Prosthecobacter sp.: one gene and its partner. The protein of the gene in region 2 interacts with the protein of the main gene of each other region in a pairwise test. Links are inferred from orthologs where the notes say so. Each region holds a gene or a part of one and is shown on either strand. Other genes may lie near its edges.

The links.
Region 1: the proteins of menB (region 2) and rfaD interact in binary tests that used the Escherichia coli proteins (3 or more experiments, as listed by UniProt). The link is inferred for Prosthecobacter sp. from one-to-one orthologs.

Annotation. Positions count from the first base shown.
Region 1 is NZ_JAXMIH010000023.1:662,985-672,044, forward strand. The notes cover bases 59-3,003. They hold rfaD (ADP-glyceromanno-heptose 6-epimerase), read right to left. Parts: upstream 2,061-3,003; coding sequence 1,056-2,060; downstream 59-1,055. Other genes in these bases: dapF (diaminopimelate epimerase), read right to left, coding at 59-187; trpA (tryptophan synthase subunit alpha), read right to left, coding at 197-1,009; U1A53_RS23300 (hypothetical protein), read right to left, coding at 2,110-2,670; U1A53_RS23305 (thiamine pyrophosphate-dependent enzyme), read left to right, coding at 2,893-3,003. Outside these bases: more of dapF, read right to left, coding at 1-58; more of U1A53_RS23305, read left to right, coding at 3,004-3,939; U1A53_RS23310 (alpha-ketoacid dehydrogenase subunit beta), read left to right, coding at 3,936-4,901; U1A53_RS23315 (2-oxo acid dehydrogenase subunit E2), read left to right, coding at 4,940-6,175; U1A53_RS23320 (5-formyltetrahydrofolate cyclo-ligase), read left to right, coding at 6,216-6,794; prmC (peptide chain release factor N(5)-glutamine methyltransferase), read left to right, coding at 6,867-7,757; U1A53_RS23330 (hypothetical protein), read right to left, coding at 7,729-7,944; U1A53_RS23335 (DUF433 domain-containing protein), read left to right, coding at 7,937-8,296; U1A53_RS23340 (DUF5615 family PIN-like protein), read left to right, coding at 8,303-8,650; U1A53_RS23345 (hypothetical protein), read right to left, coding at 8,665-9,060. UniProt on the Escherichia coli protein: Catalyzes the interconversion between ADP-D-glycero-beta-D-manno-heptose and ADP-L-glycero-beta-D-manno-heptose via an epimerization at carbon 6 of the heptose.
Region 2 is NZ_JAXMIH010000010.1:111,813-128,106, forward strand. The notes cover bases 4,579-7,428. They hold menB (1,4-dihydroxy-2-naphthoyl-CoA synthase), read right to left. Parts: upstream 6,485-7,428; coding sequence 5,672-6,484; downstream 4,579-5,671. Other genes in these bases: U1A53_RS12925 (ABC transporter permease), read right to left, coding at 4,579-5,615; U1A53_RS12935 (PfkB family carbohydrate kinase), read right to left, coding at 6,579-7,428. In the rest of the region: U1A53_RS12915 (hypothetical protein), read left to right, coding at 337-2,514; U1A53_RS12920 (ABC transporter ATP-binding protein), read left to right, coding at 2,643-4,424; more of U1A53_RS12925, read right to left, coding at 4,425-4,578; more of U1A53_RS12935, read right to left, coding at 7,429-7,493; U1A53_RS12940 (hypothetical protein), read left to right, coding at 7,633-8,907; U1A53_RS12945 (hypothetical protein), read left to right, coding at 8,914-9,870; U1A53_RS12950 (PQQ-binding-like beta-propeller repeat protein), read left to right, coding at 9,917-11,260; U1A53_RS12955 (CsbD family protein), read right to left, coding at 11,359-11,544; U1A53_RS12960 (TlpA disulfide reductase family protein), read right to left, coding at 11,837-12,409; U1A53_RS12965 (hypothetical protein), read left to right, coding at 12,610-13,386; U1A53_RS12970 (PEP-CTERM sorting domain-containing protein), read left to right, coding at 13,437-13,583; U1A53_RS12975 (hypothetical protein), read right to left, coding at 13,728-14,054; U1A53_RS12980 (Gfo/Idh/MocA family oxidoreductase), read right to left, coding at 14,230-15,267; rplI (50S ribosomal protein L9), read right to left, coding at 15,444-15,938; U1A53_RS12990 (type II CAAX endopeptidase family protein), read right to left, coding at 16,061-16,294. UniProt on the Escherichia coli protein: Converts o-succinylbenzoyl-CoA (OSB-CoA) to 1,4-dihydroxy-2-naphthoyl-CoA (DHNA-CoA).

The DNA of each region.
Region 1 (9,060 bases), on a different replicon or contig from region 2:
AGCGCATTTTGAAATCGCCGCCGTTCGTTGCGGGTTCGACGGCGAGCAAACCATCGGCACCGATGCCGCGATGACGATCACAAAGGCGTTTGATTTGGTCTTTGGTCAGCGCGAGGCTGAGATCGCGATTGTCCAGCATGACGAAGTCATTGCCGGCCCCGTTCATTTTGGTGAAGGAGAGTGTCATAAGGGTAAATCAGAGGGAATGGACGGCATCCACGAGCGGTTTGACGAAGGCTTCGACTTTCACAGCGCAATCGGGACTGGAGCCGTTTTGTTCGATCAACTTTACGATAGCGCTGCCAACGACAACTCCATCGGCCTTGCTCGCGATTTCGGCGGCTTGGGCAGGATTCGAGACACCGAAACCGACGCAGACGGGCACTTCAGTGGCCGATTTGATGATGGCGACCTGCTCGGCGATGCCGGTGGCGATCTCCGCCTGCGCTCCGGTGACGCCGAGACGGCTCACATAATACACAAAACCCTCGGCGCTCTTAGCGATGCTGGCGATGCGCTCCGGCGGCGAGGTTGGTGCGATGAGCTGGATATGACGCAACTCGGCGGTGGGCTTGAGTTCGGCGTTTTGGGCCGCTTCATCGGGCGGGAGATCCAAAACGAGCACGCCATCGGCCCCGGCGGCAGCCGCGTCGATGTGGAATCGCTCGTAGCCGTAGGTATAGACGGGATTGAGGTAAGTGAAGAGCACCAGCGGCACTTGAGACTTGGTGCGGAGCTTTCGGATCATCTCCAAAACGCCGGACATGGAGGCTCCGGCCTTCAACGCGCGGTCGGCGGCCATTTGATTCACCACGCCATCGGCCAGCGGATCGGAAAAGGGTACGCCAAGTTCGACAATATCGACTCCGGCACGTTCCAGCGCGAGCACGATGTCGATGGTGGCATCGAGCGTGGGATCACCGGCGCAGACATAGGCCACGAATGCCTTCTTCTTCGAAGTGCGAAGCTGGGCAAAACGGGCGTCGATGCGGTTGGCTGGGGCGGACATGGGGCCGGGTGTTTAGCGTGAACCGGGGCCCTTTGCAAATCCGGCCTTAAGATGCTTCGTCTCCGAGTCGTCGATCTGGCACCAAATAGCCCTGAACATAGTCGCGGACGGCTTCGGTCAGAGGGGTGATTTCGGTGGTGAAACCGGAGGCGCGGAGTTTGGCGATGTCGGCGCAGGTGTAGTATTGATACTTCGACTGGAGATGCTCGGGCATGTCGATGAACTCGATATTTGGCTCCTTACCGAGGGCGGTGAAGATGGCGGTGGTAAGTTCGACCCAAGTGTGGGCTTCACCGGAGCCGAGATTGAAAAGGCCGCCTGCGCTGGGCGTCTCCGCGAGGTGGAGGGTCATGCGGATGGCGTCCTTCACGTAGAGGAAGTCGCGCATCTGCTCGCCGTCCTTGTAGTCGGGGCGGTGGGATTTGAAGAGCTGGACTTTGCCGGTGGCGAGGATTTGGCCGCAGGCCTTGTGGACGAGGCTGCGCATGTCGGCCTTGTGGTCTTCGTTGGGGCCATAGACGTTGAAATACTTGAGGCCGACGATGTTTGGGAGCCAGCCTTCACGCTTGGCGTGGAGGTCAAAGAGGTGCTTCGAGTAGCCGTACATGTTCAGCGGGCGCAGCGCGTGGATGTCGGGCATTTGATCGTCCATGCCGTGGGCACCGTCGCCGTAAGTCGCTGCGGATGAGGCATAGACAAAACGGGTCTGGTTCGCGAGCGACCACTGGCAGAGTTGCTTGGTGAACTCGTAGTTGTTCCGCATCAGGTAATCGGCGTCACGTTCCGTGGTGGCGGAGCAGGCACCGAGGTGGAGCACGAGGTCGAAGCGGCCAAGTTTCTCGGGGGCATTCAGCACGCGTTGAAGCAGGTCGTTACCGTCGATGTAGTCGGCGAATTTGAGCGGAACGAGGTTTTTCCACTTCTCGTCGGTGCTGAGGCGATCACAGACGACGATGTTTTCGCAGCCCCGGCGGTTCAGCTCCCAAACGAGGGCGCTGCCGATGAATCCGGCTCCGCCGGTGATGAGGATGCGACTTTCCGTGTTGTTCATGCAACCTGCCGGTAACGGGAAAACCGGCGGGATTCAAGCCGGAGCTTGATCAGGCGGCCATGGCCTCGGGCTCTTGAGCGGTCAAGACGGGCAGTTGCTCACGCCAGAGCGCCGGATGCAGGAAGGTGCTGCGAGGATCGCGGTCCCATTCTCCTTGCCAGCCGATCACGGTCTCCATGACCATGGGATGCGGGCATTGGATGGCCGGGTAAAGCCACTGCTGGTCGGCCACTACAAGCTTGGGAATCAATGCTTGGCCGTGGCACTCGATCTCCCATCCCAGCAATAGGGGCTCTTCGTCCGTGAAGCCTGCGAGTCCGTTGGGATGCTCCACCCAGCCGACAAGCCCGCTGCCGTTCAAGACATCCCAGATTTCACGCATCTCCAAATCCACTCGCACGGCGAACCCGGTGGTCTTGGCATGGCCGCCGTTGACGGGGTCTCGGCTGACGAGCCCAAAGATAATGCTCGAAGGGCAGTTGTCTGGAACGATGTCCACTTGGAACCCAAAGCGGATCGGGTGATCGGGTAGCAGCAGACTCCCATAGCTTTGAACTTGGAAGCCTGAGAACACAGGGTCGGCAGCGGCTGTGGCGAGAAGCGATTCCATGGATTTCTAAAAAATTCAGCTTTCTTTATTAAATTTGCACCCTGTTATTGAAATTTCAAACAAATTATTCACATGCTCACATTTTGTCACTTCTAATCTAAAAAATTTTACCCCTCCCAGAAGCGGAAGAGATGCCACAACATAGCAAATCCTGCTTTTTCGAAGGATTCCTTATGGTGAGGGTGTTGACGAATCTGTCGCCCTTGATACCAAATATGCCTCGTGGCACTTGCTCCATCGATCAACTGCGCCGAAACCGACCTGACGGCCGATTTTCGCGACCAATTCCTCCTCACTTACCAGCACATGCTGCTGGCCAGAGTGCTGGAGGAGAAGCTCGGATCGCTCTATCGAGCTGGCGGGCGCATCGTCGGCGGGGTGTATATCGGAAAAGGCCAGGAGGCGTTCAGTGCCGCGCTCGGGGTGCAGCTTCGCAAGGGTTCGGACATCTATGGTCCGCTGATTCGTGACCAGGCGGGCCGGATCGCCTATGGGGAGCCGATTCTCGATTGTGTACGGACTTATCTGGGCACCATCACGGGTCCGATGCGCGGACGTGACGGCAATATCCATCGTGGTCGCCCGAAAGAAGGCCTGCTGGCGATGATCAGCCACCTCGGCAGTCTGCTGTCAGTCGTGGCCGGTGGGTTGTTCGCACGTCGGCAGGCTGGAACGCTGGGGGACAGCATTGGCGCCACCAGCATCGGTGACGGCGGCACTTCCACGGGTGCTTTTCATGAAGGTCTGAACATGGCGGCGGTGGAAAAGCTGCCCATCATCGTCAGCATTGCGAACAATCAATACGCCTACTCCACGCCCAACACGCGCCAGTACGCCTGCGAGAATCTCGTGGATCGCGCCGCAGGCTACGGCATCGAAGGTGTCAGCGTGGACGCCACGGACCTTGCTTCCTGTCTCAAAGCCTTCCGGGCTGCTGTCGCCCGTGCGCGTAGCGGTGGCGGCCCGCAGATGATTGTTGGTACGCTGCTGCGCCTAGCAGGACACGGGGAGCACGATGACGCATCTTACATCCCCGACAAAGCACGCCAGGGCACCTCGGCTCGTGATTGCCTCGCGGTGGCGGAAAAATTCGCGCTCGACCATGGCTGGATGAACTCCACGGACCTGCGTGAGCTAAACGAGGAAGTGCGCCTCAACGTCGATCAAACCATCTCCAAAGTGTCCAACGAACCCGCGCCTGACCCCTTCAAAGAAAACTGGCAGGCGCTGTCCAGCGCCGATCTCGTGGAGGGCCAGCACGAGGCATGAGCATCACCTACCTCGAAGCCATTCGTGAGGCGCAGTACGAGGCATTGCGCAATGATCCCGCCGTCTTCCTCTACGGCCAGGACATTGCCACCTTCGGCGGTGCGTTCAAGGCCACCAAGAACCTCAGCAAAGAATTCCCCAACCGCGTTTTCGACGCGCCGATCAGCGAGGACGCCATGGTCGGCATGGCCGTCGGTGCCGCCGTGGAGGGAGCACGGCCCATCATCGAGATGCAATTCGCCGACTTCTCCTCCGTCGGCTTCAATCAGATCGTCAATCAGGCCGCCACGCTCTACTGGCGCACCAATGTGCCTTGTCCCATCACCATCCGCATGCCCTCCGGAGGCACGGCGGGCAGCGGGCCGTTTCACAGCCAGTCGATGGAGGCCATCTATGCGCACTATCCTGGTCTGGTCATCGTCACCCCTGCCACCGTCGAGGACGCCTACTGGATGCTGCTCGACAGCGTCCAGCTCAACGACCCCGTCATCTACTGCGAGCACAAGTTCCTCTATTACCATCTCAAGGCCGACCAGATCGGCGATCACGAACTGCCCATCGGCAAAGCACGCATCGCACGCCCCGGACGTCACGCCACCATCGTCACCTACAGCGCCATGGTGCATGAGGCCCTGCGCGCCGCCGAGGAACTCCAGCTCGATGGCTATTCCATCGAAGTCGTCGATCTCCGTTCGGTGAAGCCGATGGACACAGACACCATCCTCGCCTCCGTCGCTCGCACGGGTCGTCTGCTCGCTCTTGGTGAGGCATTCCCTTGGGGCGGCGTCACCGCCGAAATCATCGCCCGCGTCACCACCGAAGGCTTCCATCTGCTCGACGCACCGCCCATGCGCCTGAACTCCAAGGACACGCCGATCCCGTATCATCCGAACCTCTGGAAGTCGCACCGCCCTACCACCTCCACCATCGCCGGCGCGCTCCGCCGTCTGCTCCGGTATTAAATTTGGCATTCGTCATTCCGTCATTCAACATTCTCGAGATGCCCACCATCCCCATCCTGATGCCCCAGCTCGGCGAATCCATCGCCGAAGCCACCATCATTCGCATCCTGATCGAGCCGGGACTCATGGTCGAGGCAGGCAGCGATCTCTTTGAGGTGGAGACCAACAAGGCCACCATGGCCGTCAGCTCACCTTGCGCAGGAAAGATCGGCCAGATCGTCGCCACCACGCAGACCAGCTACGCCGTTGGCGCCACGCTTGCCGCGCTCGAAATCACCGAAGAAGACGCACAGTCGCTCGGCATGGGGGAAGAAACCAAGCCCTCCTCCGAAGCGCCGAATGTTCGAGGTTCCACCGACGTCGTCGAGAATCTCCACTTCCAGATCAGCGACACCGACGTCATCTCCACGCGCCAGCCCACCGTCGAACCCGTCGTTGGCGGCCTGCCAGTGCCCGCCGGTGCCACCGGTGCCAGTTACATCTCACCGCGCATGCGCGCGCGCATGCTTGAGCTCGGCCTCAACGCCGCCGACCTCGCCGGCGTTCCCGGAACTGGCGCTGGTGGCCGTGTCACCGTTGAAGACTTCGAGGCCTTCCTTCGTGCTCTCGAACAGCATCGCATGACGCCTGCCTCGCCCATGCGCATTGCTGTTGCTGATTCCATGCGCCGCAGTTGGACGCGCCCTCTCGCCACCGTCGGCAGTCCCATCATGCTGGATGCCATGCTCGCGCATCGCAAAAAAACCGATCCCAAGCCCGGCCCCGCCCTCTACGTCATTCGCGCCCTCGCCTTGGCGCTCGCTGAAAACACCGCCTTCGCTGGCCGCCTCGTCGGCAACCGCATCGTCCATCCTCTCGCCATCGACATCGGCTTCGCCGTCGAAGTCGATGACGGCGTCATGGTTCCCACCCTGCGCGAAGTCGAAAAGACTCCGCTCGTCAAACTGGTGCCCACTTACAACAAACTCGTCGAGCAGGCCCGCGCCCGCCGCCTGCCCAACGACGTCAACCGCCCCGGCATCGCCACGGTCACCAACTTCGGCACCTTTGGCATCGTCTGGGCCACGCCCATTCCGCTGCCCGAGCAAAACCTCGTCCTCGGCCTCGGCGCCGGCAGCAAAGTCCCGCACTGGAGTGAAGAGGTGAAGCAATTCATCCCCGTCACCGAAGCCGAACTCACCCTCAGCTTCGACCATCGCGTCCTCGACGGCGGCGGAGCCGGCCGCCTTCTCAAACGCGTCGCCGAACTCCTGCAAAAACCCGAACTGCTCTGAGAAGGGAGCGCGGGCACTCCTGCCCGCATCAAAGCAGCGCATGCACGACAAACCCACGCTTCGCCAGCACATGCGCGAACGCCTTCGTGCCCTCGATCCCGCCTTCATCGCCAGTGCCAGCCAGCAAATCTCAGACAATATCCTGCACCTCGCTGCTGCGTGGCCATCCGGCACCACCATCGCCCTCTTCGGCGGCCTCAAAAACGAACCGGATATCCTCCCGCATCTCCTTCCCGCCCTCAATGCGCAAGGAGTCCGCTTATGCTTCTTCCAAATCGAAGCCTCTGAACTGCAACCTCGCCAAGTCCGCTCGCTTGATGATCTCCAACGCGGCCAGATGAACGTCTGGGAGCCCAAACCGCACTGTCCACGAATCGAAATCGACGCCCTCGACATCATCCTCGTTCCAGGTCTCGCCTTCACTCGTGATGGACTCCGTCTCGGTCGCGGAGGCGGCTACTACGACCGCCTTCTTGCGAATCCCGCCTGCCGCGCCCAACGCATCGCCATCGCCTTCGATCTCCAGATCGTTGATTCCATTCCCGTCGAACCCCACGATCAGCGCGTCCACCAAATCATCACCGAATCCAGTTTGATTGCTTCCTCCGTGCCCCATTAGTGCCCATCAGTGGTTCAAAACATCTGTTGCAGGCCATTCGTCATTCCGCATTCGTCATTCGACATTTCTTCCATGAAGACCCTTCTCGAAATCATCCAGTCCGGCACCGCCTACCTGGAGAAGCGCAAGATCGAGGAGGCCCGGCTCAACATGGAGCACCTCCTCGCCCACGTCCTCGGCTGCCGTCGGCTTGATCTCTACCTCCGCTTCAACGAAACCGTTCCCGAGGCCCAGTTGACCACCCTGCGCGAACTCCTCCGCCGCCGTGGCGAAGGCGAGCCGCTCCAGCACCTCCTCGGCACCGTCGAATTCTGCGGCCACGAGTTTGTGAGCGACCATCGTGCCCTCGTTCCGCGCCCTGAGACCGAAACCCTCGTCGAACTCATCCTCAAAAAATTCGCCACACCACCGGCACGAGTGCTCGACATGGCCACCGGCTCCGGCTGCATCGGTCTCAGTCTCGCCAAAGCCTGGCCCTTGAGCGAAATCATCCTCGCCGACATCAGCGAGGATGCCCTCGACCTCGCCCGCCTCAACGCTTCGCGCCTCAGCGCCAACATCAAACTCCTGCGCAGCGACCTCTTCGAAAAAATCACCGGCACCTTCGATCTCATCGCCGCCAACCTCCCCTACATCCCCACCGCCGAAATCCAAAGCCTCAGCCCCGAAGTCAAACGCGACCCCGCCCTCGCCCTCGACGGCGGCCCCGACGGCCTCCGCATCGTCGAACGCTTCCTCACCGACGCCCTGCCGCATCTCAATTCAAACGCCCTCATCGCCCTCGAAGTCGGCCACGATCAGGGTGCGCCTGTTTCCATCCGTTGTGCCGCCCTCGGCTACCTCAACGCCACCACCGCCCCTGACCTCCCAGGCATCCACCGCTTCGTCTTTGCAACTGCTGCAACTAAGAAGCCGGAGTCTCCTGACTCCGGCATCACAACGCACCCATTCCGCCCCGCTTGATCCAGTCATTCAGCGGCTCAAACGGCGGCACATCCAGCGCGATGCCGCAGCCAAACGGCGCTGCGTTCACGCTTTGAAAATCCAGCAGGCCATTCTGTGCGAACGGATCAGCCAACGCATGGAGCGTGATGCTGCGGCAGTTGACACTGGATTGGCCGTTGGGGATACTGTGGACAGAAATGAACACCCTTGAAACGGACATTGAGATCAGCACCGATGGCAGCATGAAGCTGCTGGCACCCATGCCTGCGTGGCTGCGGCCAGGCCGCAGCCATGTGCTGCTGGTGATGGCTGATGACAGTGAGGTCGGGCCGGGCATTGAGAAAACCGCGAACGTCTGCGGCGGCGATGCCTGTATCGCCAGCACTCGCGTGCCGGTATGGTCGCTGGAGCAGGCGCGGCGGCTCGGCTTCACGGATGCCGAGCTGCTGGACAACTATCCCAGCCTCACGGGCAGCGATCTGACCGCCGCCTGGGCCTATGTGACGAGCCACAAGGTGGAGGTCGAGCAAGCCATTCGCGACAACGAGGAAGCCTGATTAACGGTGCCAGCCCGCCTCTACTCCAACGAGAATTTTCACCGGCAGGTCGTGCTGGCTTTGCGGGAGCTTGGGCATGACGTGCTCACTTCCGTGGAAGCAGGACGTGCCAATCAACGCATCCCCGATGAGGCAGTCATCGAGTTTGCGAAGCGCGAAGGCCGGGCAGTGCTGACCTTCAACCGCTTGCATTTTCTGCGCCTGCACCGGAGCACGAATGCCGAACACGCGGGAATCATCGTCTGCACGACCGATCACGACACGGCAGCCTTGGCGCAGCGGATTGATCAGGCCATTCGCGAAGCCGGTGTGCTTGATGGGCAGCTCTTGCGCGTGAACCGGCCTGCGAAGTGATGCCATTCATCATTTCATAGCTCCCCCATTCCGCCCCGCTTGATCCAGTCATTCAACGGCTCGAACTGCGTCACATCAAGCGTGATGCCGCAGCCAAACGGTGCGGCATTCACGCTATGCAAATCGAGCGTGCCCTTCTCAATGCGCAGCGTCGCAAAACCTTCGACGTGGCGTTGATACAGGCCGGCATGCTTGTCGATCATCGCGTCTTGCGTGGCGGAGGAGTGCATGCTCAGACCTCGGAAGTAATGATGACCGTTGCGTTCCACATGGGTGACGCCGAGCAGGGCCATCACAGCCAGATCTTGCAGCAAGGCCACCGGTCCCGCGTTGGCGAGATCTTCGCCGCTCAGGATCGGCCCGCCGGGGATGCTGGCAGCGCGTTTTTTGAGCAAGGCGGCGTTGGCGAG
Region 2 (16,294 bases):
GATTGGAGTTGGTTGCACCTGAGAGCTCCTCCACGCACGCAGGGTCAAAGTCGTTAAAATGGTAGAGTTGGCGCAAGAATTTTTGTCTTCGCTTCGGATCACTGAGAAAATAGACGCAACGATCTCGCTTTTCGGACACGACGAATGTGTTGATCAAATCAATCTCTCGGGTGGTATTCATTGTCTGTTGGCCCCGGCAGGTTGCCTGAGACGAGTGGTTTTAGCATTGTGCAGATCACAAGAGCGAGAATTTTCCACAAGAATACGTGTGTCGACAAGAACGATCCCCCACTCCCCGGTTGCAGCCGCCGCCGGTCTCGCTGACATAGCGCCCGCATGTTTTCCTACCGCAAGACTTTCTCCCTTCTCGGCGCTCTGGCGTGGCTGGGCGTGACCGGTCTCCGTGCGCAGACGCCGGAGCCGCTGCCGCCGACGGCACCTGCCGCCGAGGCCAGGCCTGATCTGCCCGCCTTGCAGGCCGCCGCACGCGAGGCGGAGGCAAAGCTGCCGAAGCCTGAGTCGAAACCGCAGAGCTACTTCGATCTGGCGCCGGCGCAGCGGGAGCGTTGGCAGACCTACCTGCCGCAGACACTCTTAAAGCTCACCCGCCGCGAACGCGTGCAGATCGTGGTGCTGGGCGATGCGATCCTCGATGGCGCGAAGACCGAGGGTGATGCCGATCCGCTGCTCAAGAGCTTTGCGGGCGTGTTTGCGAAGGCGCTGGCGAATCAATTCTACTATACCGGCGGTGTGCGCGTGATTCGGCCGGGCTCCGAGCTGCGCAGCAAGGAGAGCATGGTCTTGGGGCCGGAGATTCTGCTGCAGCCGGTGCGCACCTCGAGCATCGTTTCCGCCGCCTCGGCGCTGGCGACGGTGGGGTTCCAAGGCAAGCCGGATGTGGTGCTGGTGGCTCATGGTCTCGAAGACGGTGTGGCGGGTACTTCGACAGCGGATGTGGCCATCGCCATGCGCAGCCTGCTGGACACGGCACGCACGCATCGTCTCGAAGTCATCGTCGCCGGGCCGATCCCGCAGGCGGCGGACCCGGAGGAGACGAGTCTGGCGCTCACCCGTGGGCCGGACAGTGTGATGCGTGAATTTTGTGAAACAGGGAAGATTTTGTTCTCGGACCTCGGCGATTTCTCGCGGCTGCTCACCCCGCCTGCGGGAACCAGTGAAGCCCATCTGCTGTTCCCGGCGCTGGTGCAGCAGTATCAAAGCCGGCTCAACACCGCCCCGCCCGGCAAGGTGGCGACACCGACGGCGGACATGCATGCGGCGATGGGACGCATCCTGTTTGAAGATGTGATGAAAGGCACGCCTGTGGTCGCATGGAGGCTCAGCGATGCGAATGCGACGTTGGAGGGGCAGGGGAAGCTGACGCTCGAATTCCAGGTCACCAACACGTCTCGTGAGACCCTGCCCATGACGGTGCTGCCGCTGGTGCCGCTCGGTTTGAAGCTCAAGGACACGAATCCCGAACTCACGCTGGCTCCTGGAGCGAAACAAGCGGTGAAGGTGAGCTACACGATCACGAACACCCTCCAACTGCCGCTGAGCGATGGCAAAGTGCGGCTGCCGGTGCTGGTGATCGCGGGCAAGGAGTCGCGCATCAGCGATCTCGTGGTGCCGCTGCACCCGTTCAGCGCTTCCTGGAATGCACGCGTGGCCTTCAATCAGGAATCAGAGTTTTCGCCTGAGCTGGAAATCACCAACAGCACAGCCGCCGGCCTCAACGCTTCTTGGGAATCAAGCTGGGGCGGCAAAAGCCAGGAGGGCAAGGTCTCGCTGGATGCGAATGGCTCCGAGACACTGCCACTGAGGCTCGCGCTGCCTGCGGACGCCAAAGCGCCGTTCCGCCAGCGCCTGCCGCTGAACTTTGCTGTGAGCGCCAACGGTGTGCGGCAGATTTTTGACCGCTACGTCGAGATCACGCGCAACTTTGGTCTCAAGGAAACCGTGCCGTTGAGCACGGCGGATGGTCAGCACAGCGCGGTCACGCTGCGGGCGGATGCAGACAGCATGAAGTTTTTTTTGACACTGGATCTGACCGGCGTGGATCTTGTGGATGGCGCCTCGGGCAAAGCCTATGAACTGCTGCTGAACCTCGATGCGCGCAGTTATGGCGAGCGCCTGACACCAGGTGCCACGGCGGCACTGCGCATCACCGGCAAGGCGGGCGATGGCGCGGGGGAGATTGATCCCATTGCGCCCTGGGTCTTCGGCAGCGGTTACGCGGCGGAGTTTGAAGTGCAGGAGATTCAGGCCACGCTGAGCAGTTCTGCCAGCGGAGGCCGCAGGCTGACCATCACACTGCCCAAGAGCTACCTCTACCGCCACGAATGGGCGCTGGAGAATGGCAACAGCCAGTTGGGCATCAATCTGCGGCTGACCGGCGGCGGACGTGAGTATTTCCTCACCCGCAGCACACGCCAGGGAGACGATGCGGAGAGTTTGAGCGTATTGGAACTCACTGACAAACCCACCCGCCGCTGGACCGTGCGCGTGGAGTGAGAAGCAAAGGGCGTAGAGCGAAGGGCAAAGAGTCCAGAATGTCTATTGCCCACGCTAGCATGCACTCTAAGCCCTTCGCTCTTTGCCCTCCGCCTTTGAACCCTTGATTTCCTTACACACCAACTAACATGGCTGAAGAACGAGCGAGTAAAAAACTGTGGGACCGCGCGGCATGGAAAGACGCGGGCTTTTTCCTGACCTACCTGCGTCCGCACTACAACGTGTTCATCCCGGCGCTCATCGCGCTGGCGATCACGGGCGGGATGACGATCATTTTCATCAAGGAACTGGCGGCCCTGGCCGGAAAAGGCATCGGCGGAGCCTCCGGGCCGCAATGGATGGCCGAACTCAATCACAGCGCGTGGTTTCTCGTGGGCATCGTGGCTATGCAGGCGTTCATCGCCTTCTTCCGTATCCTGCTGTTTGCCAAAGCCTCTGAACGCGCCCTGGCAGCGTTGCGGCTCGACACCTTCAGCCGCATCATTCGTCTGCCAATGACGACGCTGAACCAGCGTCGTGTCGGTGAGCTGGCCTCGCGCCTCGCGAACGATGTCGAAGCGATGCGTGAGACGCTGGTGGTGACGATTCCGATGCTGATCCGGCACACAGTGATGCTGTCGCTGTGCCTCGTGCTCATCCTGAACATGTCGGTGAAGCTGTCGCTGTTCATGGTCGGCACGATTCCCGTGGTGATTGTGATGATCGCCATCTTTGGCACCCGCATTCGCAAACTGACCAAGAAAGCGCAGGACAACCTCGCGGCCTCGCAGGTCGTGGTGGACGAGAGCCTGCAAAGCATCGTGAGCGTGAAGGCCTTCCGCAACGAAGCTTATGAAATGGCCCGTTATGACAAAAACCTCGGCGAATACCTGCGCACGGTGCTTCGTGCGGCGATTCCACGCGCGTCCTTCATCGCCTTCATCATCTTCGCGTTCAGCGTGGCCTTGATTCTGGTGACGTGGTTCGCCATGCGCATGCTGAATGACGGCGGCATCGGCAAAGAGGAGCTGACTCAGTTTGCAGGTCTCAGCGGCATGATCGCGGCTTCGTTCATGCAGTTTCCCGAATTGATCACGCAGCTTCAACGCTCCCTCGGCGCCACCGAACGCGTGCGCGAGATTCTGCGGGATGAAACGGAGCCGGATGACACCGCCGGAGCCTCGAAGATGCGCTTCAAGGGCGAGATCGAGATGCACGGCGTCAGTTTCGCCTATCCGACGCGGGCCGAAGCCGTGGTGCTGCGAGATTTTGATCTCAGCGCCAAGGCCGGCCAGCGCATCGCGCTCGTGGGGCCGAGTGGTTCGGGCAAATCGACGAGTGTGTCGCTGCTGTTCCGCTTCTACGAGCCAACAACGGGAGAAATCCTCATCGACGGGCAACCGATCCGTGACATGTCGCTCACCACGTTGCGGCGCAACCTCGCGCTGGTGCCGCAGGAGGTGCTGTTGTTTGGCGGCAGCATCAAAGAAAACATCGCCTACGGCAAACCAGAGGCCTCGGAGGAGGAGATCATCAGCGCCGCGAAGAAGGCGAACGCGCATGATTTCATCGTCGGACTCACGGAGGGTTATCAAACGCTCGTCGGAGATCGCGGCGCGCAGCTTTCCGGCGGTCAGCGCCAGCGCATCGCCATCGCGCGCGCCATTCTCGCCGATCCGGCCATCTTGATCCTCGATGAAGCCACCAGCAGCCTCGACGCTGAAAGCGAGCGCCTTGTGCAGGACGCGCTCGACAAGCTGATGGAAAATCGCACCAGCATCATCATCGCCCATCGCCTCAGCACCGTGCGTCGCTGCGATCAAATCCTCGTCATGTCCGGCGGAGCGATCCTCGAACGCGGCACACACGACGAACTCGTGGCGAAGCCGGGCAGCCTGTATGGCTCGCTGGCGAAGCTGCAGTTGGAGTGATCAGCTTCTAAACACCATCGCGGGTTCCAGTTTGCTCACGCGCCAGATGCCCAGCAGCGCGGCCAGCATGCAGATGCTCAAAACGACCGCCAATACCGCGAATGGCACGAATTCCGGCATGTAAAACGGCGGTTGCTCGTTCTTCAGCGCGCCAAACGCGAATCCCGCCGTACCCAGCAGGCCGATGCCGTAGCCGATGATGCCCACGGTGAAGGCTTGCACGATCAGCATCAGGCACAAGATGCCATTCGAGGCTCCCATGGCTTTCAAAGCGCCGAGATGCCGCATGTTCTCCAGCACGAAGGAGTAAAATGTCTGGCAGCTCACCGCCATGCCCACCAGCAGGCCGATGATCACCGTGGTGCCGAAGGAAATCGGGATGCCGGTGTTCTTCACATACCACCACACCGTCGAGACGTTGAAGTTGGTTGTCGGCTTCTCACCTGTTTGATCCATGAACTCGCCAAAGCTGGCCTCGCGGTTGATGAAGGCCTTCAGGCCCGTCTCCCGCCGGATGTCTGCGATGGCCTGCTCCAGGCTCACACCGTCACGCGGGGCGCAGATCACCGCCTGGAGCATCTTGCGCTGCGCCGGGACGTATTGCAGCGCGCGTTCATACGTCGTCCACACATACGGCCCGCCGGTGAAGGAGGTCACCGCGTCGGCGATGCCCACCACCCGCGCTTCCTGGTCGTTGATCTCGAACACATCGCCGAGCTTCACCTTGTCGCCACGCTTCTTCGCGAGTCGTTGCACGCCAAGGTCGTCGATGATCACCGAATGTGGCAGCCGCAGTTGCATCAGATCGCCTTGCAGCATCTTCGCCGGCGCACCGGCCAGCGTGTTCGCGTCGATGCCGATGAGCTGGATGATCTTGAAATTTCCATTCTCCAATCGCACGCGCTGGATGCCCGAATAAATCGGTGAGGCCCAGGCCACGCTGCCCACGCTGCGCACGCGCGCCACGTCGGTGTCCAGCAGCGGATTCGTCTCGTTCACCTGCTCCACCTTCTCCTCCACCACCCAGATTGGTGCCGGAACGTTGCGCAGGGTTGATTTCGTCCAGCTCATCAGCCCGCAAAACACCGCTGTCTGCTGCGCCATCAAAAACGTCGCCACCGCCAGCCCTGCGACGAGCATCAGGTACTTCGCCGTGTCACCAAACAGCATTTTCAGGGCGAGGCGGAGCATGGCGTGAAGATGGGCCAGCCGTCCGTGTGCGCAACTGCTGGAATCAGCAGAAAAACTCAAGGCACTCGCGGGAACTTGGAGAAGTCGGGTTTCCGCTTCTCGATGAAGGCGTTTTTGCCTTCTTTGCCTTCTTCGCTCATGTAGTAGAGCAGCGTGGCGTTGCCAGCGAGATCGAGCAGTCCCATCTGGCCGTCGCAATCAGCGTTGAGGGCGGATTTGAGGCAGCGCAGGGCCAGTGGCGAATGCTGGAGCATCTCGCGGCACCATTTGAGGGTTTCTTCTTCGAGTTGGTCGAGCGGAACGACGGTGTTCACGAGCCCCATCTCCTGCGCCTGCTTGGCATCATACTGGCGGCAGAGATACCAGATCTCACGCGCTTTCTTCTGGCCCACAATGCGGGCGAGGTAACTGGAACCGAGGCCGCCGTCGAAGCTGCCGACTTTAGGCCCGGTCTGGCCAAAGCGGGCGTTGTCCGCCGCGATAGTCAAATCGCAGACGACATGCAGCACGTGGCCGCCACCGATGGCGTAACCGGCCACCATCGCCACCACCGGCTTGGGAATCGTGCGGATCTTCCGCTGCACATCAAGGATGTTCAGCCGCGGCACGCCGTCTTCGCCGATGTAGCCGGCATCGCCACGCACTTTCTGGTCGCCACCGGAGCAGAAGGCGAGGGGACCTTCGCCGCAGAGGATGACCACGCCGACCTCACGGTCCTCATGCACGATTTCAAACGCCTCCAACATCTCCTTCACGGTCAGCGGCCGGAAGGCGTTGCGCACCTTGGGCCGGTTGATGGTGATCTTGGCGATGCCATCGCTGGTTTTCTCCAGCTTGATGTCTTTGAAAATTTTGATGGTCTGCCACATAGGGTTTGCGATGGTTGGCTATTGTTGACGATGGTTTGCAGTGGTTTTACAACAATCGCAAACGACTGCCAACCACCGCAAACAACGGCAAACTTTATGCAAATGCCGTGAAGCTCCGCAGTTCCGCAATACGTGCCGCGATGTCGGCCTTGGTGACCGTTTGCAGCTTGTGCGTGCTGAACGCTTCGCAGGTGTAGCTGGCGGTGACGCTGCCGTGAACGACGGCGGTCTTCAAATCTTCAAACGTTGGCTTCGTCTTGCCGTTCGCGGCCAGCCAGCCGGACAAACCGCCGAGGAAGGAGTCGCCAGCACCCGTCGGGTCAAACACGCTGTGCAGCGGGTAGGCGGAGCAGGCGAAGAAGTCTTCCTTCTTCTCGCCAAACAGGAAGCTGCCGTGCTCGCCACGTTTCACGATGACAAAACGCGGTCCCTTGGCCTGCAAACGGCGGCCTGCATCGACGAGATTGGTCGTGCCGGCAAATTCCTTCGCCTCGCCGTCGTTGATGACGAGCAGGTCGATGCGCTTGAGCACGTCGTGCAGGCGCTCGTTGGCGATGTTGATCCAGAGATCCATCGTGTCGGCGGTGACGAAGTCGGCTTCGACCTGGTCGAGCATCTGCATCTGGTTGTCGGGGCTCATGTTTGCGGCCACGGCCACCTTGGCCTGACGGGCGGCGGCGGGGAGCTTGGGCTGCCAGTTTTCGAGCACGTTGAGCGCCACCTTGTGCGTGGTGCGGCTGTTCATGTCGTTGTGGTATTCACCGCTCCAGGTGAAGGATTCACCCGAGCTGCGCTCCAGGCCATCCAACGTGATGCCGCGTGCGGCCAGCATGTCGAGATGCGGTTTGGGAAAGTCATGGCCGATGACGCCGACGAGATGAATCGGCTGGCAGAAGACGCTGGCGGCCAGCGCCGCGTAGCTGGCGGAACCACCGAGCAGGTTTTCCTGCGAATCCTGCGGGGTTTTGACATTGTCTAGGGCGACGGTTCCGGCGATGACGACTGACATGAGTGTGTGTTTGGTTAGATAAGGTGTAGCAGTTAATCCTTGCCTCGCGGGCGGCCAACTTTAACGGTACGCGGCCAGCGGGGGCCGCGATTATCGGTTCGCCCCTCGTTGTGTCAAATGCCACTCCGCCCACTCTTTCATGCGCCTCAGCCTCATCTTCTTCATGCTGATCCTGCTGCCGGTGGCCACCGGCGTGCATGCGTGGCTGTTTTGCCGTGACAACCTCCCTGCGCTCACACAGGAAGCGATGGCACGCTTGACGGCTGCAGGCGTGCGCGATCCCGTCGTGGATGTGCGCTTCTTTGACATCGCCGTCAGCGGCGAAGCACCCGATCCGGCCGCACGCCAGAAGGCGCTGGCCTCCATCCGATCTCTTGTTCCACTGCGGCTGCAACCCGGTGCCGACCGGATTCATGTGGTGGCCGGTCTCCAGGCGAAGCTGGACAAGGACACGCTTTTACTCAGTGGCTGGCTGCCCGAAGGGGACGAAGTGCAGAACGTGAGCCGTTTGCTTGCCGAACTCCGGCCTGACCTCGTCGTGCGCACGGATGAACTGCGCACCGCGCCGGAAGTACGCTGGCCGGAGGGTGTCAAACCGCCGCTCACGGCGAACAGCGGCCTGCTCAAGTCCATCATCGACACGCTGCGTGTGCCCGCCGAACTGCACATCAGCGCCAAGGCTGATGCCATCGCGCTCACCGGCCTGCTGCCAGACACCGCATTGAAAGAAGAGCTCGTCGCCGCGCTCGCGGAAGTTGCCGGAGCACGAGTGGTCGATCCTGCGGCGCTCAAGGCCAGCCCGCATGTGCTGCCAGCCGCGTTTGTGAAACCAGAGTTGCTGGCGGCCTTCGTGCGCAGTTTCTTCAGCATGCCGCCACCGCGTTCGTTCGACATCGGAGAAGATGGCATCCCGCATCTGGTGGGAGTGGCCACACGACAGATGGAAAGCGCCTGGCTCGGCCTGCTGCGCCCCGTCACCGGTGCGGTGAAGGTGGATGCCCGCTTCACGCTCGTGCCCTCGATCTACCATTTCCCCGGCTACGAAGTTCAATCCAAGCTGCCGCCCACCACGCTCGATCCGCTGCGCGAGGCCCTGCGTGGATGCGTGATCGCGTTCGATGCTGGTTCCGCGCGCATTCCGCCGCTGGAGCAGACGAAGCTCGCCACACTCGCACCGACGCTGCTCGCCGCCGGACCGGCGCTCGGGCTGGTGATCGGCGCGCATCCTGATCCTGCCGGGCCTGAAAGCGTGGAAAGAGACATCGGCAAGGCACGGGCTGAAGCTGTGATGTCCTTTCTGATTGATCAGGGCGCGCCTGCCGCCGATGTCAGCGCCGTGGTCTTTGATCCCGTGCCTGCGGGCTCTCCCTCGGCACCGGCCAGCCCACGCAGCGTCGAACTTCTCATCAAATAGCCGCCCATGAAATTCGACTTTGAATCCCTGTCCACCGAGCCGCTGTTCTACATGCTCATGCACAGCGGTGTGTTTGTCACCGTGCTGGGGATCATCTTTTTCATCATCGGCCTGCTGTTTGGCTATGCGACCTGGGGCCGCTACAAGCGCCAGACCCGTGAGCTTCGCGGTGAAGCCGCCGCCATGAAGGATGAGATCGCCCAGTTGAAGCGCAAGATCGGCGACCAATCCGTCAAATCGGGTCCCAACATCGCGATGGCCACGGAAACCATCCACATGCCCCCCAAGGAGGGCGCGCCGGCGGCCGAAGCCGTGCCTGCCATCACGAAGGAAACCATCCCCCCCCAGGACGCACGTGTCCCCACCAAGGATCGTCTGCCCAGGTCGCGTGCCAACGTTATCAAGTCCAAAACCGTCACCCCGGCAGCGCCACCTGCTGGACCTGCGGTCAACGAGATCAAAACGCCCGCGCCGCCACCCGCCGAGCCCATCACTTCCAGCATCAAACTGCCTGCTCCCACCGAGCCACCGCCACCACCCGCGCGTCATTCCTCACCACTCGCCGCCATCATCGCCACGCCGCCAGTCGTGAAGGAACCTGAAAAGGCGGGCGACGCTCTTCCTGCGGTCGGTCTGGTCCCCACCGACACCATCCCCACGCTGACGACCGAGCTGCCCCTGACACCGCTGCCAGCGGTCGCAATCCAGCCCGAGCTCGATCGCCGCCTCGGCCTCATTTACAAGACCCGGCCCGAGAAGATCGACGACCTCACCGAGCTCAAAGGCATTGCCAAAGTCCTCGAACAGCGCCTCCACGAGTTCGGCATCTACACCTACGCCCAGATCGCCGCCTGGAACGAGGAGCACATCAAAGAATTCTCCGCACGCCTCGCCTTCAAAGACCGCATCCAGCGTGAGCAGTGGGTGGAGCAGGCGCGGCAGTTGGCCGCCAAGAAGGCTTGAGGACACGCTCCGCAACCGCCGCCGTTCCGCCGCGTTCAATGCCGGCATGAGCACGCGCCTGTCGTTTCTTCTGCTGTCATCCCTCTTTGTCCATCTCATCAGCAACGCCGCCGACTGGCCGCGCTTTCGTGGCCCCAATGGCAGCGGCATCGCCCCCGATGACAAACCGGTGCCGGTGGAGTGGAGCGCGACGAAGAATCTCAAATGGCAGACGGCATTGCCCGGCCCCGGCTCCTCCAGTCCCATCGTTGTGGGTGATCGCGTGTTCGTCACCTGCTGGAGCGGTTATGCGGACAGTGGTGAACGCTCCGGCGGCGACATCACCGCCTTGAAGCGTCACTTGATCTGCGTGGATCGCACCGCCGGCAAAATCCTCTGGGATCGCACCGTGCCCGCGAAGCAGCCGGAGGAGCAATACGGCGGCATGTTCGCGCAGAATGGCTACGCCAGCCACACTCCTGTCTCTGATGGCAAAAGCGTCTTCGCCTTCTTCGGCAAGTCCGGTGTTCATGCCTTCGATCTCGACGGCAAACCGCTCTGGCAGGCCGAGGTGGGAGATTGGGACGACCGTCGCGGCTGGGGCACCGCCTCCAGTCCTGTGATACACGGTGATGTGTTGATCGTGCCCGCCGTCATCGAAAGCCAGGCGATGTTCGGCTTCGATAAAAACACCGGCAAACAACTTTGGAAAGCGCCCTCCGAAGGCTTCGCCAGCACTTGGGGCAGCCCTGTCGTTGCCGGCACCGATCTTGTCATCGCCGTGCCCGGCGAAGTCTGGGGCTTCAACCCCGAGAGTGGCAAGCTGCGCTGGTATGCGCAGGGATTGCAAAGTGACTCCGTCTGCAACAGCGTCGTCACCGACGGCACCACCGTCTTCGCCATGGGCGAACGCGGCGGCGGCTCCGTCGCCATCAAGGCCGGTGGCAAAGGCGATGTCAGCGCCACGCACACCCTCTGGACCGGCTCCAACGGCTCCCGCATCGCCACGCCCGTCCTGTGGGAAGGCCGCCTCTACTGGATCAGCAGTTCACTCGCGGTGTGTCGCGATGCCAAGACCGGCGCGGAAATCTACAACGAGCGCATTGAGTCCACCGGCGGTGGCAACACTGCCTCCACCAATCGTCCTGACGGCAATCAAGGCGGCTTCGGTGGTGGCGGTGGACGCCGTGGCGGTGGCGGCGATTACTCCTCACCCGTCGCTGCGAATGGCCATCTCTACCAAGTCACCCGCCGTGGCGAAGTCCTCGTCCTCAAACTCGGCCCCACCTTCCAGCTCGTCGCCCGCAACCGCATCGAAGGCGACACCTCCGACCACAGCTCCACCCCCGCCCTCAGCAACGGTCAGATCTTCCTCCGCTCCTCCCGCACGCTCTACTGCATCGGCGAGTGATGCCGCTTTTGGAGGGCAAGGCTCCGGCGTTGCTGAATTCGGCAGCGCCGGAGCCTTGCCCTCCGGAAGTGAGCCTGCCACGATTCGCGGATGCGCCGTTACAGACTGGCGATGTAGTCCCGCAGCTTTTGTTTGGTTTCTTCGGTTTTTCTTTGGAGTCGGCCGAGCAGCTCGTCGTCCTTGCTTTCGGTGAAGAGGAAGTCGTCATCGGTGAGCTTGGCATACTTCTGCTTCATCTTGCCTTTGATCTCATTCCAGGAGCCTTTGAATACGAGTTTTGTCATGGGATGGAGGGTTGTTGCTCCCCATGAATCGTGGTGGGAGCGGTTTTGCCGTAGGGATGACGGTTGGGAATGAGTGTGGGAGTGGATTCGAAAGAACGGAAGGAGAGCCGATGCGGAGCCGAGCACGGTGGCGACATGCGAGACAGACCATGCGAAGCATTGGGCGTAGCCCGACACGAGTGTGATGCACGAGGGAGTCAAACTTGGAGACAATCGCAAAGAAGCGAGCCGGAGCGCAGTGGAGATCGCTGAAGGCAAACCGACTGAGCGCAGCGGCTCTCCGCGTCCAGGCTTACGGCTTGCTGAGCAGGGACTCGATCTGGGCTTGCAGGGTCTGGTGGTCCTTGCTGCCGAGGGGGTATTCGCCGCCGGGATGGATGTGGTGGATGCGACCTTGCTTATCGAGGAGGAAGGAGACGCTGGTGAAGTCGCGCTCGGCGGGTTGGAGCCACCATTGTTTGAGGGTCTGCCAGCCGGGATCAGTGGCGATGGGGAACACCAAGCCGAGCTGTTTGGCCTGCGCCGCGACATGGCCGGGCTGCAAGGGCGCGGGGCTTTTGTGATGGTAGAAGCCGAGGACGACGAGGCCGCGCTCCCGATAGCGCTGGTGAAAGTCATTGAGGGCGGGCGCGGTGGCGGCGCAGAAGGGACAGCCGGGGGAGGTCCACCAGCGGACGAGGATGACCTTGCCACGGAGATCGGCGAGCTTGAGCGGCGGGGAGTGGAGCCAGTCCTGCACCTGCCATTCCGGAGCCGTGGTGCCGAGCAGCGCGCGCCCTTGATCATCGGCCGCCCGCAACGCCGCCGCGCCGAGGAAGGCGACGATGGCCATCCAGCAGAGCCAGGGTTGTGAGCGAGGTGGCATGGCAGGGAGTCTCCAAGGAAGTATGAGGAGGAGGGGAAGGAAGTGCAATGGGAAGCACGCTGCCGCTGGCGGCTCTCATCTCAAATAGGCATTGATCTCACCCCGGCTGCCATGTCATTTTCAAAACACGGAGTCGCGGGGTCTTATCAGCCCAGCGGTTCCGGACACTTCAGGGTCGGAACTTTCAACACGCTTGTGGTATGAAAAGAATCACTCTCCTGCTTGCTGCGGTGACCTTGGGTCTTGGCCTCACCGGAGTGTCAGCCGCCGTCGTTTCCGTGCAGTTCAACAACATGTTCGTCGTGGGCCACGGCTCCATCAGCAGTTGGAGCGGCAGCTTTTCCAATACGACGATGAACACGCGGCCTGTCCTTCTGCCCTTCACCAGTCCGGCGACCGGCGCTGCGCGCTTTGGTCCCAACCACCCGGCGAATCTGCTGGGGCAGGGCACGCTGATCGCCGTTACCTACAGCCTGCTGGATGGCGTGGGCACCACCGCCACGGCGGCGCTCGGCACCACGACGAGTGTGTTTGGCGGCACCCGCCCCAACTTCAGCATTCAATCCTATGCCAATGGCGCTCGTCTGCCAGTGGCGGCGGCGTCGGGCACACTGGGGTCGGCATTGAACCTGCCCAACGGCACGATTCTCAACGCGGGCACCACGATCTACGCGGATATGTCCGCCTATGCGATGGATTACAACAAGCCGGCGAGCTACTGGCATGACACCACCACGACGCTGACCCATCAGGTGTATGAAGGCGGCACCACGTCGTTTTACTATCAGGACGGGCTGGGACAGTATCAGTTGCTTTCTTCGTATGCGGGCTCGTTCCTGGAACTCCTCAACAACTATTCGACGGGGAACACCCTTATCAACAGGAGCGGCACGAGCACTGCGGTGAACAATGTGTTGCTGCCCGCGACGCTCCAGTTCGGTATTTTGGCGATAATATCCAAGACACCGGCATCCTGACTTCGGAGCTGGCCACCAGCCCGTATGTGGGATTTTTTGCCGTCGCCAGCATGCCGTTCACCGCGAACTTCGATCTGGACAACGCCACGCTCGCTCCCGAACCCTCACGCGCCATGCTGCTGCTGGTGAGTCTGGTGTGTTTGAAACTCCATCGTCGCCGCGAAGTGACAGCGGGAACAGGTCGGGCGTCGATTTGAGACAGCGGGGAGAAAAATGGAGAACGCGCTGGCGAAGTAGCGCCGCAGGACGAGAAAATTTGGAAAGCAAAAAGTAGAAAGCCTGAGGCAAGGAGGAGCGGATGGATGCGTGATCCTGCCTTCCGCGCAGCGGGGGCGCGGAACTTACTTCGCGGCTTTGGTGGCGGCTTTGCGTGCTGTTTTCGCCGAGGGCTTCGCCTTGCCGGGTGCAGGCTGGACGAGCGAGGCGGAGAGATTGTCGAGAGACTTGGCGAGATTCTGCTCCAGATGGGTGAGCGCTCTGGCAAAGCTGTCGGCCTTCTTGCGCACGAGCTTGAGGGCCTGGGCGGTTTTCTTGCGCAGGCGGGTCTCCCCTTTCTGCCGCCATTCATCCAGCACCTCGCGCGCCTGGTTGGCGTGGGACGTGGTAGCCTGGAGTTTCTCTTCGAGAGTGGTGATCAACTTGTGGGCCTTTTCAAAGTTGATTTGCATGGGTGTGGGATGGTTGAAGGTGGGAGAGATGAAGCGGTTCGCTTCGAGAGGGCACCGCAGCCCCAGTCTCAGCACGCGGAGCAGACACGCAAGGGGGCAGTTGGGAAAATCGGCGGCACTATTCTTGACCTCTTGACGGCCGTTCAACGCGTCAAGAGGTCAAGGATTCCAGAGCCTAGTCGAGATCGCTGATCTTGACCGGCTTGCCGCCGAGCTCGGCGCTGCGGTCGGAGGCGAAGATGACTTCGAAGCTCTTCAGAGCTTCGGGGAAACTGGTGAGGGGCATGTCCTTGCCTTCATCGAGGGCGTCGAAGAAGGCCTGGAACTGGGATTCGTAGGGGTGGTCGCTCACGTCGCCGGAGTCGAGCATCTTCATGGAGAGCTTGCTCCAGGCGTGCTTGTCGGTGTGGAGCTTCATGGAGTGGAACTTGTCGTCCAGCAGGCTGCCCTGGCTGCCGCAGAGGTGGGTGTGGAAGTAGTAGGGCTGCAGGCAGTCCACCACGGCGGCGGCTTTGCCGATGCTGCCGTTTTTGAAGTGGATGAGGGTGACGCTGGTGGTGTCGTACTCGTAGGGCTTGAAGATGTCGCTCTTGGATTTGGTGGAGAAGCTGGTGACGCTGTCCACTTCATTGCCCATGACCATGAGCAGGGCATCGAGCGCATGACAGCCGGCTGTGAGGAGGGCACTGCCGCCGTCTTTCTTGCCGGTGTTCCAGCGGAACTGGCCGTACCAAGGGCCGATGCCGTGGTAGTAATCGACCTCACCATAATGCAGGGCACCGAGCAGGCCTTCATCAATGAGCGCCTTGGTGACCTGGAACTGGTTCGACCAGCGGCACTCGAAGCAGACGCAGCCCTTCACGCCGTTCGCTTTCGCTGCCGCGGCGATCTCGCGCACTTCCTGCAAGGAGTTGGCCATCGGCTTTTCGAGGATGATGTGCTTCTTCGCATTCGCGGCGGCCACGGCTTGGGCGCGGTGCTGGCTGGGGTAGCTGGAGATGTCCACCACATGGATGTCGGGATTGGCGAGCATCTCGTCGAGATTTTGATAGCTCTTGATCGGCGTGCCGTGCTTGGCGCTGAGCTCCGCGTCGTCCAGTTTGCGGGAGGAATAGATCGCGGTGACCTGGCCCTGCTTGGTTTTGTTGATGGCTTCGATGTGAGCGCTGGCGGCCCAGCCGTATCCGATGATTCCGACGTTGTATTTCTTCATGGTGTGAATTGGGAATGCTCCAAAACGGAGGCGAGAAAGTCAATACCTCGTTCTGCGGCGGCTCTTTCGCTTGTTTGCCATCGCGGGATGATTTTGCCGCGCCAAGTTGGCCCGAAAACAGTGAAGCCGCCCGGCGGATGCGGGGCGGCTTCACAAGAAGAGTGCGGGGATGAAGCTTACTCGGCGGCGGCTTCTTCCTCGGCCGGAGCGGCTTCGCCAGCGGCAGAGACGGCCAGCTTGATGGTGGCGGTGACTTCGTGGCCGAGCTTGACGACGATCTCGAAGTTGCCGGTGTTCTTGATCGGCTTTTCCAGCACGATCATATGACGGTCGATCTCCAGCTTCGTCTCCTCGGTGATGGCCTTGGCGATGTCGATAGTGGTGATGGAACCGAAGGCCTTGCCGCCCTGACCGGTGGAAAGGGAAAGCTTCAGCTTCAGCTTCTTGAGCTTTGCGGCCAGCTTTTCGGCTTCAGCGACTTCCTTGGCCTCACGCTCGGCACGCACGGCCTTGAGACGCTCGGTGTAGCGAAGGTTGCCTTTGGTGGCTTCGTAGGCCTTGCCTTGGGGGAGCAGAAAATTGCGGGCAAAGCCGCGTTTCACGCTGACGACATCAGCCTCGGCTCCGAGACCTTTGATTTTTTCTTTGAGAATGACTTGGGTGTTTGGCATGGCGACGTTCCCTGGGGGAAAAGGGGCGCGAAACTACACGCCTCCTAACCTCTGTCAAAGGCGGAATCAGGGTTCTTTCAGAAGGCCTTCAGCAGCAGGATCAGACGGCGCATCGCAGGCTGTCACACTCCGAGCGAGGTGCCGGCCTCAAGTCCCACTGCGGGGACTTTTTTCAATTCCCGCCACATCCAGCCCAGGCCCACGACGCTGAGCACGGCACCGGCAGCAAGGAGGTCGCCGGGCATGTGGTCTTCCTGCTGCATCTCTTCCGCGCCATGACCGAGCAGCATGGCGAAGGGAATGATGAGGTAGTTGGTGGAGAAATTGACCGTGAAATGACCGATGATGCCGGGCGC